Regions from separate parts of the Streptomyces sp. NPDC023573 genome, predicted to be linked through region 3. Evidence: riboswitches for the same ligand, from Rfam matches in the RefSeq annotation. Region 3 holds a riboswitch; each other region holds the start of a gene.
What was found. Region 3 has a riboswitch for cyclic di-AMP ahead of ACZ32T_RS30440 (M23 family metallopeptidase). Riboswitches for the same ligand answer to the same signal wherever they lie in the genome.
Positions count from the first base shown of each region.

Region 1: it holds a riboswitch for cyclic di-AMP, as region 3 does, so the genes downstream of both, ACZ32T_RS34080 (M23 family metallopeptidase) here and ACZ32T_RS30440 (M23 family metallopeptidase) in region 3, are expected to answer to the same signal.
Region 2: it holds a riboswitch for cyclic di-AMP, as region 3 does, so the genes downstream of both, ACZ32T_RS35110 (M23 family metallopeptidase) here and ACZ32T_RS30440 (M23 family metallopeptidase) in region 3, are expected to answer to the same signal.

Region 1 is NZ_JBVHKB010000016.1:17,168-20,433, reverse strand. Features, by position in the region: gene ACZ32T_RS34095 (helix-turn-helix domain-containing protein) at 1-13, shown strand, start outside; gene ACZ32T_RS34090 (DUF6126 family protein) at 81-254, shown strand; gene ACZ32T_RS34085 (tyrosine-protein phosphatase) at 264-1,088, opposite strand; cyclic di-AMP (ydaO/yuaA leader) riboswitch at 1,503-1,663, shown strand; gene ACZ32T_RS34080 (M23 family metallopeptidase) at 1,666-2,604, shown strand; gene ACZ32T_RS34075 (SGNH/GDSL hydrolase family protein) at 2,769-3,266, shown strand, end outside.
Region 2 is NZ_JBVHKB010000018.1:18,386-21,651, reverse strand. Features, by position in the region: gene ACZ32T_RS35115 (PP2C family protein-serine/threonine phosphatase) at 1-922, shown strand, start outside; cyclic di-AMP (ydaO/yuaA leader) riboswitch at 1,156-1,308, shown strand; gene ACZ32T_RS35110 (M23 family metallopeptidase) at 1,320-2,360, shown strand; gene ACZ32T_RS35105 (aldo/keto reductase) at 2,512-3,266, shown strand, end outside.
Region 3 is NZ_JBVHKB010000011.1:194,141-197,406, reverse strand. Features, by position in the region: gene ACZ32T_RS30445 (M16 family metallopeptidase) at 1-1,139, shown strand, start outside; cyclic di-AMP (ydaO/yuaA leader) riboswitch at 1,331-1,497, shown strand; gene ACZ32T_RS30440 (M23 family metallopeptidase) at 1,511-2,302, shown strand; gene ACZ32T_RS30435 (GntR family transcriptional regulator) at 2,527-3,225, shown strand.

The DNA.
Region 1 (3,266 bases), on a different contig from region 3:
CCACCGGCTCTGATCCCGCACACCCCCACCGCGCGCCCCCTTCGCCAGCCCGGCCCGAGCGGCCGGAAGAGAGGACTGTCATGTCCGATTCGGAGTATTACGACCCGCTCACCCCGCGCAGGCCGAAGAGCAAGGACACCCAGGAGCGGCGGATGCCCCGCGGTGTCGTGATCCGTCTCTTCGCCTACCTCGTGGCCGGGCACGTCATCGCGGCCTTCCTCTTCCTTCTCTTCACCGTGGCAGGGAAAGGCTGACGGCCGGCGTCACGGTCCCTCGACGAGGCGCTCACGCAGCTTCGCGCGGGTCCCGTCGCTGATCTTCAGGCCTTCCAGGAGATAGCGGTCCGTGCTGCCCCAGACCTCGTCGATGGTGTCGAACGCCGCGGCGAGGTATTCGGCGTGGGCGCCGAAGAGTGGGTTGAGCAGTTCCATCACCTCTTCGGACATCCCCACCGGTGAGGTGTCGCTGCGGCGCACCTTGTAGCGGCGGTGCGCGTCGTTCGACTTGAGGTAGTCGGCCTCGATGGCCTCCTTCCCGACGCCGACCGCGAGCAGCGAGACCGCGATCGACAGGCCCGCCCGGTCCTTGCCCGCCGCGCAGTGCATCAGCGCCGGCACGCTGTCCTCGGCCAGCGCGTGCAGCACGCGGCTGTGTTCGGCGGTGCGGTCCTTGATGATCGAGCGGTACGAGGCGATCATCCGCCCCGTCCCCTTGCCGTCGGCCAGGATCGAGCGAAGCTGCTGGATGTTCCCGTCGCGCACCAGCCGCCAGAACTCGGCGCCGTCCGCCGGGTCGGAGAGGGGAATGCTGACATTCCGGACGCCGGGCAGCTCCACGTCGAGACCGTCGAGCTTGCGGTCCGCCGCGTTGCGGAAGTCGAAGACCGTGTGCAGGCCGAGGCCCGCGAGGAAGGCGGCGTCGGCCTCCGTGGCGTGGGCGAGGTGACCGCTGCGGTAGAGGCGGCCGTACCGCACGGTGCCGCCGTCGACGGTCGGAAGCCCGCCGACGTCGCGGAAGTTGCGGACACCGGTCAGGCTGACGTCCGTCGGCTCGGGGCCGGCCGGCGGGACCTCTGGCAGCTGCGTCACAAGGGCTCCTGGAGTGTCGGGCGTCGGCGCCGCTCGCCGACGGGGGCACGCCCGCGACGATACGACATGGCTGCATCGGGCAACCTTCCCGGTCGCCGTGCTCCTGGTCTCCAGGGGAGGACGGCGATTACGTCATGTCCGTATTGGTGCATTTAGCAGAACATGCCCTGCTTGCGCGGGAGATGGGCGGGGCGGGTGAGCGGGATCATATCCGTGACGGTGCGTGGCGAAGGCTCCGGGGGGTATTCCGGACGCCGTGCGGAAAGCCAAGATCCGTAATCCACGGAGTGTGACGGGAATTCTGTGCCGGAAATGAAGCACGGATTCCGGTCGGGAATCCGCAGCTTGTTCGCGACGTCCCGGCTCGCTTACGGTCACGGTCAATCCGGACGGAACGCCTAATCCTGCCGCCGCCCGGAATCCGCACCGACTCACGTGTGGCAGGAGCGGGGGAACCAGGTAAGCCGCCGGCCGGAGGGATCCGGTACGGCTCGGGGTGAAGTCGCGCACCGCGCGGCCGGACATCTCCAGTCCGAACCCGACAGCTCACCTCGCAGGCGCCGGAGAGGAAAATCCCATGCCCGCAAAAGGCAAGCACCGTCGTACGAAGACCGGCCCGATCTCCCGAGGCGTCCTCGCCGCAGGGACCGGCGGCGCCGTTCTCGCCCTCCCGCTGATCGGCGCCACCGGCGCCCACGCCGCCGAGCAGGCCGCACCGGCCGCCAAGTCCGCCGCCGCGCACAGCGCCCCGGCCGCCGCGAAGAGCGCCCCGAAGACCTACTCGGTGGTCTCCGGTGACTACCTGGCGAAGATCGCGGGCGACCAGAAGATCAAGGGCGGCTGGCAGAAGCTGTACCAGGACAACCGCGATGTCGTCGGCGAGAACCCCAGCCTGATCCTCCCGGGCATGAAGCTGACCCTCGGCGCCAAGGCGTCCGGCTCCGCCGGGACCACGCCCTCCAAGTCCGCCCCGTCGGCACCGAAGAAGGCCGTCCCGTCGGCACCGAAGAAGGTTGCCCCGGCCGAGAAGAAGGCCGCCCCGGCCGAGGAGGCGTCCGCTCCGGCGGCGAAGACCGCCGATTCCTCCGCGTCTCAGGAGAGCACCGGCTCCGGCTGGGCCGCCCCGGTCGAGAACGCCAACGTCACGACCCAGTACCGCGCCTCGGGCGCCAGCTGGTCCAGCGGCTACCACACCGGCTCCGACTTCCAGGCGGCCTCCGGCACCAGCGTCCGGTCCATCGGCTCTGGCACCGTGGTCTCCGCCGGCTGGAGCGGCTCGTACGGCAACGAGGTCGTCATCCAGCACAGCGACGGCATGTACTCCCAGTACGCCCACCTCTCCTCGCTCGAGGTCTCGGCCGGCCAGACCGTCACCGGCGGCCAGCAGATCGGCCTCTCCGGCAGCACCGGCAACTCCACCGGCCCGCACCTCCACTTCGAGGTCCGGACCGGCCCGAGCTACGGCTCCGACGTCGACCCGATCGCCTACCTGCGCTCGCACGGCGTCTCCATCTGAGACCTGCCGGCCCAGGGCCGAAGGAGAGGGGCGGTGCGCGCGTGCGCACCGCCCCTCTCCTTATTCCGGCTTTACCAAAAACTGACCGGGTGGTCTTTCTCACCACCCGTCAACCCCTTATTACGGTCGCGTAGGTCACAATCGAAGGTGCAAGATAAGCCCTTGTGGCAGACGATTCGAGAAACAAACAACGAGGCATCATCGGGTCGTACGCAGCGATTGGCGACAGCTTCACCGAGGGCGTCGGAGACCCCGGCCCCGGCGGGACGCTCGTCGGCTGGGCCGACCGGCTCGCGGTGCTCCTCGCGGACCAGCTCCCGGTCCCCGGCGCGACGGTCGCCCCCGCGGACGACACGCACGGCAACTTCCGGTACGCCAATCTCGCCGTACGCGGACGGCTCCTCGACCAGATCGTCGAGGAACAGGTCCCCCGCGCCAAGCAGCTGGCACCTGACCTGGTGAGCTTCTGCGCAGGCGGCAACGACATCCTCCGTCCCGGCTCCGACCCGGACGACGTGGCAGAGCGCTTCGAGCGTGCGGTCGCCGACCTGACGCGGGCGGTCGGCACAGTCATGGTCACCACCGGCTTCGACACCCGGGGCATCCCCGTGCTCAAGCACCTGCGGGGCAAGATCGCCATGTACACCGCCCACGTCCGGTCC
Region 2 (3,266 bases), on a different contig from region 3:
CCGGATCTCGGACGGTGCGCTCGGTGACGTCGTGCCGCTCACCGACCTGCTCACCCTGGTCACGGTCGCCGCGCTCTCCCTCGTCATCAACCGCGTCGTGCGCCGCAGGAACGACCAGCTGGCCTCGGCGAGGGTCATCGCGGAGACCGCGATGCGCGCGGTGCTCCCGACGCCCGAGGACCGGATCGGCGGGCTGCAGGTCGCGGCGCGGTACGAGGCTGCCCAGGCGGACGAGTTCGTCGGCGGCGACCTCTTCGCCGTCGCGGACACGCCGTACGGGGTGCGTCTGGTCCTCGGGGACGTACGGGGCAAGGGGCTGGACGCGGTGGCCGCGGTGGCCGTCGTGATCGGGGCGTTCCGGGAGGCCGCCGAGCAGGAGAGGTCGCTGGAGGGGGTCGTCCAGCGGCTGGAGCGGGCGCTGGCGCGTGAGGGCTCGCGACGGGGCGGGCTCGACTCCATGGAGGGGTTCGTCACCGCCGTCGTCGCGGAGATCCCGTCAGGCGCCGATCTCCTGCGGATCGTCAACCGCGGACACCCCGAGCCGATCGTCCTCCACGCGGACGGGACGCTCGACGTGCTGGCGCCGAAGGCGCCCGCGCTGCCGCTCGGGATGGGGCTGGACGCGTGGCCGGACCGGGCGGACGAGTGGACGCTGCCGGACGGGTCGATGTTCCTGGCGTTCACCGACGGGCTCTCCGAGGCGCGGGACGCGAAGGGGGTCTTCTACGACCCGGCGGCCCGGCTGCGCGGCCGGCTCTTCCCGGGGCCCGAGGAGCTGCTGTCCGCGCTCACCGATGACGTACGGCTGCACACCGGTGGCCGGTCGACGGACGACCTGGCGCTCCTCGCGGTCGGCCGTCCGGCGCGGGGCCAGCAGGAGCGGCGGACGACGGTGAAGATCGTGGGGCGGGACCGTGGATGACCGGTCGCGACCGTCGGTAGTCGAGGGACCCCGCTCCGCATAACAGTTGACGCACCGTCAGAAAGTGCTGGCCGGATGAGGGGTGTTCAAGTCGCCCGTTTGCGCCCGTTTGACCCCTGAAAGTCCAGGCCAGGACGATGACCGATCTATGGGAACAGCTTGGAATCGGACCCGGGTGTCTATTAACGTTCGATAACGCAGCGCGGTTGTACCCGCCGTCGCAAGAGACGGCACCGTGCGCAGCGCCGAATTCCGCAAGGGAACCGGGGAACCACCTACATGGGGTGAATCGGACACCTGTGTCTCGCGAGAGACGAAGGGGTCCGTAGGAGACCTTCCTGCTCCGAACCCGTCAGCTAACCCGGTAGGCGAGAAGGAAGGAAAGGAGTGCGCCCACGTGGCGTCCAATCAGCCTGCCCCCGAGGCCCCGTCATCCTTCAGGACCGACAGCTTCGGTGATGAGGACAGGACTTGGGATGAATGGAACCCCACCGCGGAGTCCATCCGTCCCGTACGCGGTCGGCACCGCGTAGCCAAGCAGCGCGGTCTCGCCCGTAGCTCCACCGTCCTCGGTGTCGGCGTCATCGCGGCCGTCGGAGCGGGTGGCATGGCCACCGCGCAGAGCAAGCCGCCGGTCTCCATTTCTCTTCCCGATTCCATCGCGGACAATCTCCCCGACGCCAAGTCCCTGCCCGGCGTGGGCGCGTTCATGTCCGGTGACTCCGACTCGGACCACGAGACGGTCGCCGCGTCCGCCCCCCTGACCAGCGCGGGCATCACCGCCTCCGAGGCCGAGCAGGGCGCCACCGACGCGGGAGAGGCGCTCCGCGCGCGCATCCTCCAGCAGGCCGAGCAGCAGCAGGCCGGAGCCGAGGCCGAGGCCAAGGCGGCACAGGAGCAGGCGGCGGCCGAGGCTGCCGCGGCCGAGGCGGCGAAGCAGCAGAGCGAGGCGGAGGCGAAGGCCGCCGCGAAGAAGAAGGCGGCCGAAGAGGCGGCGAAGAAGAAGGCCGAGGCCGAGCGCCTCGCCAAGCTCGCCGCCAGCTACGCCATCCCGACCTCCTCGTACACCATCACCTCGACCTACGGGCAGTCCGGCTCCATGTGGTCGTCCGGTCACCACACCGGGCTGGACTTCGCGGCCCCGACCGGCACTCCGGTCAAGGCCGTGCACAGCGGCACCGTGAAGTCGGCCGGCTGGTCCGGCTCGTACGGCTACCGCACGGTCCTGGAGCTCGATGACGGCACGGAGATCTGGTACTGCCACCAGTCCTCGATGGACGTCACCGCCGGACAGAAGGTCACCACCGGCGAGACCATCGGCCGTGTCGGCGCCACCGGCAACGTGACCGGGCCGCACCTCCATCTGGAGGTCCACACCCCGGACGGCACCGGCATCGACCCGATGGGCTGGCTGGGCAGCAAGGGCCTCTCGGTCTGACTCGGATCGGACGCTGACGCCGCACGCGGCGCACCGGAACCCCGGCGGCCCTGACGCACAACCCCCCGACGTCAGGGCCGCCGGTCTGTCCGGGGCCGCCGTCCGGGGCGCAAACGGAATAGTCGCCTCAGCCGGCTCGTTGTCCCCGGGTATGACTTCTCTGCGCCCGCTCGGTTCATCGAGCCTTCAGGTCTTCCCCCTCGCCCTCGGCGGCAACGTCTTCGGCTGGACGGCCGACGAGGACGGCACCTTCGCCGTTCTCGACGCGTACGTGGCGGCCGGTGGCAACTTCATCGACACCGCCGATTCCTACTCCGCCTGGGTCCCGGGCAACGAGGGCGGCGAGTCGGAGACCCTCATCGGCAAGTGGCTGGCGGCCCGCTCCCGCCGCGACGACGTCGTCGTCGCCACGAAGGTCGGCGCCCATCCCGCGTACAAGGGGCTCTCACCCACCACGATCAAGGAGGGGGCCGAGGCGTCCCTGCGCCGGCTCGGCACCGACCACATCGACCTCTACTACACGCACTTCGACGACGAGAGCGTCCCCGTCGAGGAGATCATCACCGCGCTCGACCAGCTGGTGAAGGCGGGCACGGTCCGGGAGATCGCCGCGTCCAACATCAGCCCCGAGCGGCTCCAGGCCTCCCTGGACTTCTCCGAGCGAGAGGGCCTCGCCCGCTACGTGGCCCTTCAGCCGCACTACAACCTCGTCTCGCGCGACACCTACGAGGGCGCGCTCCAGGACACGGCGGCCGCCGCCGGTCTCGCCGCCGTCCCCTACTTCGCTCTCGCCTCGGGCTTCCTCACCGGCAAGTACCGGCCGGGGGCGTCGGTCGAGAGCGCGAGGGCCGAGGGCGCGGCCAAGCACCTGGAGACCGAGCGCGGGCGCAAGGTGCTCACGGCGCT
Region 3 (3,266 bases):
TCGCCGCCGAGCTGGAGCGCTGCGGCGCCACGCTGGACGCCCACGCGGACCACCCGGGTGTCCGCGTCTCCCTGGAGGTACCGGTCTCCCGGCTGGCCAAGGCCCTCGGCCTGGTCGCGGAGGCGCTGCGGGCCCCGGCCTTCGCGGAGGGCGAGATCGAGCGTCTGGTGGGCAACCGACTCGACGAGATCCCGCACGAGCAGGCCAACCCGGCCCGGCGCGCGGCCAAGCAGCTCTCCAAGGAGCTCTTCCCCGCCACCGCGCGGATGTCGCGCCCCCGCCAGGGCACCGAGGAGACGGTCCGGCGGATCGACGCCGCCGCCGTACGCGCGTTCTACGACGCCCATGTCCGCCCGTCCACGGCGACGGCGGTCGTCGTCGGCGACCTCACCGGCGTGGACCTGGACGCGCTGCTCTCCGAGACCGTCGGTGACTGGTCGGGCAATGCCGGCCAGGCCCGGCCCGTGCCCCCGATCACCGCGGACGACACCGGCCGTGTGGTCATCGTGGACCGTCCCGGAGCCGTGCAGACGCAGCTGCTGATCGGCCGGATCGGCGCCGACCGGCACGACAGCGTGTGGCCCGCCCAGGTCCTCGGCACGTACTGCCTGGGAGGCACTCTGACCTCCCGGCTGGACCGCGTGCTGCGCGAGGAGAAGGGCTACACCTACGGTGTCCGGGCCTTCGGACAGGTGCTGCGCTCGACGGCGCCCGGTTCCTCGTCCGGTGCGGCGGGCGCCGCGATGCTCGCCATCAGCGGCTCCGTCGACACCGAGTCCACCGGGCCCGCGCTGGACGACCTCTGGAAGGTCCTGCGCACCCTGGCGGCCGAGGGGCTCACCGACGCCGAGCGGGAGACCGCCGTGCAGAACCTCGTGGGCGTCGCCCCGCTCAAGTACGAGACGGCGGCCTCCGTCGCGGGCACCCTGGCCGACCAGGTGGAGCAGCACCTCCCGGACGACTACCAGGCGAAGCTGTACGCACGCCTGGCCGACACCGGCACGGTCGAGGCGACCGCCGCCGTGGTCAACGCGTTCCCGGTCGACCGGCTGGTCACCGTCCTGGTCGGGGACGCCGCTCAGATCAAGGAGCCCGTGGAGGCGCTCGGTATCGGTGAGGTGTCGGTCGTCAGCGGCTGACAGAACCGGACATGACGGACCCCGGCGGGTGCACTCCCGCCGGGGTTCTGTCATTTGTCCGTCTTGCGGAGAAGGTAGCGATTCGCCCTGTGGGATGTGCGACAAAAGGCCCTTTCCGTTTGGCGGGGGAAAGGCTCCCGATCTAGCGTCGGCGCGGCTGTCCGCCGGACGATTGCCGCGCCCGCGGCGCCGGACAGCCATCGCCGAGTCCCCGTCAGGCGCGAGCCTGGGGAGCCGGGGACCCACGAAGTCCCTGGGGTGAATCGGATCCCTGAACCTCGTTGAGGCCCAGGGGCCCGTAGGAGACCTTCCTGCTCCGAACCCGTCAGCTAACCCGGTAGGCGAGAAGGAAGGAAAGGACCAGCCCCTCCATGGCGTTCATCCGTGCCACCGGGAAGCACCGTGCCCCGAGCCGCCTGACGCGCAAGAGCGCCAAGGTCGCCGGCGTCGCCGCCCTGGCCACCACCGGCGTACTCGGTGCCACCGCCTCCCCGGCCCTCGCCGCGGACTCCGAGGTCACCGCGGGCAGTACCGGCCTGACACAGACGGTCGCTCTCGACACCACTCTCGCCGCCCAGATCGAGGCTCAGGCGAAGGCTCAGAAGCATCAGGCCGACGTCGCCGCGAAGGCCGCGGCCGAAGCGAAGGCCAAGGCGGAGGCGAAGGCCGAGGCCGAGCGCAAGGCGGAGGCCCGCGCCGAGGAGGCCCGCGAGGAGAAGGCGCGCGCCGCCCGCGCCGCCGAACGTGCCCGGCGGGGCGCCTTCCACCTTCCCGTCGCCGGTTCCCACGTCACCACCGGCTACAAGTCCGGTGGCACGCTCTGGTCCTCCGGCTCCCACTCCGGCGTGGACTTCCAGGCCGCTTCCGGCAGCTCGGTCGTAGCGGTCGGCGCCGGTACGGTCGTCGAGGCCGGCTGGGGCGGCGCCTACGGCAACAACATCGTGCTCAGGATGAAGGACGGCACGTACACCCAGTACGGTCACCTCTCCTCGATCGGCGTCTCCGTCGGCCAGAGCGTCGGCTCCGGCGAGCAGATCGGCCTCTCCGGGTCGACCGGCAACTCCACCGGGCCGCACCTGCACTTCGAGGCACGGACCACCCCCGAGTACGGCTCGGACATGGACCCCGTCGCCTACCTCCGCGCCCACGGCGTCCAGGTCTGATCCCGCTCCGCACCGCGATCTCCCGTCGAAGGCCCCGGCACCCGCCGGGGCCTTCGACGTGTCCCGGTGCCGGACGCGTGCCGAAGCCCCCGCGGAAGTGCTTCCAGGCCAAAAGATATCCATGGATTCCACCCCGCCATCGGAAATTCCGGCCGGTTGCAATAGAGTCACAGAACAGGCGTCGATCGGCCGCGTTTCGCGGGGATTAAGGCGGAGGTTCGGACATGCGCATTCCCGCGCATTCGGTATGCACGGCAATCCGTGACGACATCGTCTCCGGTGTCTTCGAGCGCGGCAGCCGCCTCACCGAAGAGGTGCTCGCGCGTCGCTACGGCGTCTCCCGCGTTCCCGTACGCGAGGCGCTGCGCACCCTGGAGTCCGAAGGCTTCGTCGTCACCCGCCGGCACGCGGGTGCCTGTGTCGCCGAGCCCACCGAGCAGGAGGCGGCCGACCTCCTGGAGATGCGCATGCTCCTGGAGCCCCTCGGGGCCGCACGCGCCGCCCAGCGCCGCACCGAGGCGCATCTCAAGGTGCTCCGCGGCCTGGTCAGGCTGGGCCAGGAGCGGGTGCGCCGGGGTGAGGGGGAGGATCTGCGCTCCCTGGGCGGCTGGTTCCACGAGACGCTGGCGCAGGCATCGGGGAGCCCCGCGCTGATCGCTCTGCTCACCCAGCTACGGCACAAGATCGCCTGGATGTACGCGGTCGAGCAGCCGGTCAGCCCCGCGAACTCATGGGCCGAGCACGGTGCTCTGGTCGACGCCGTGGCCCGCCGCGACCCGGAGCGTGCCAGGGTGCTCGCCACCCAGCACGCCGAGCGGGCGACAGCGGCCCACCGGCTGCGGCGCGCGCCGGGGCACACGCCCGGCCAGACCCGGGTGAGGACTTCGCAACACCCCGTAAACATCGCGGGAGTCCGTCATTAACAATTGCGCCGTATACAAAGAGGGTAATTATCGGAGGGCTT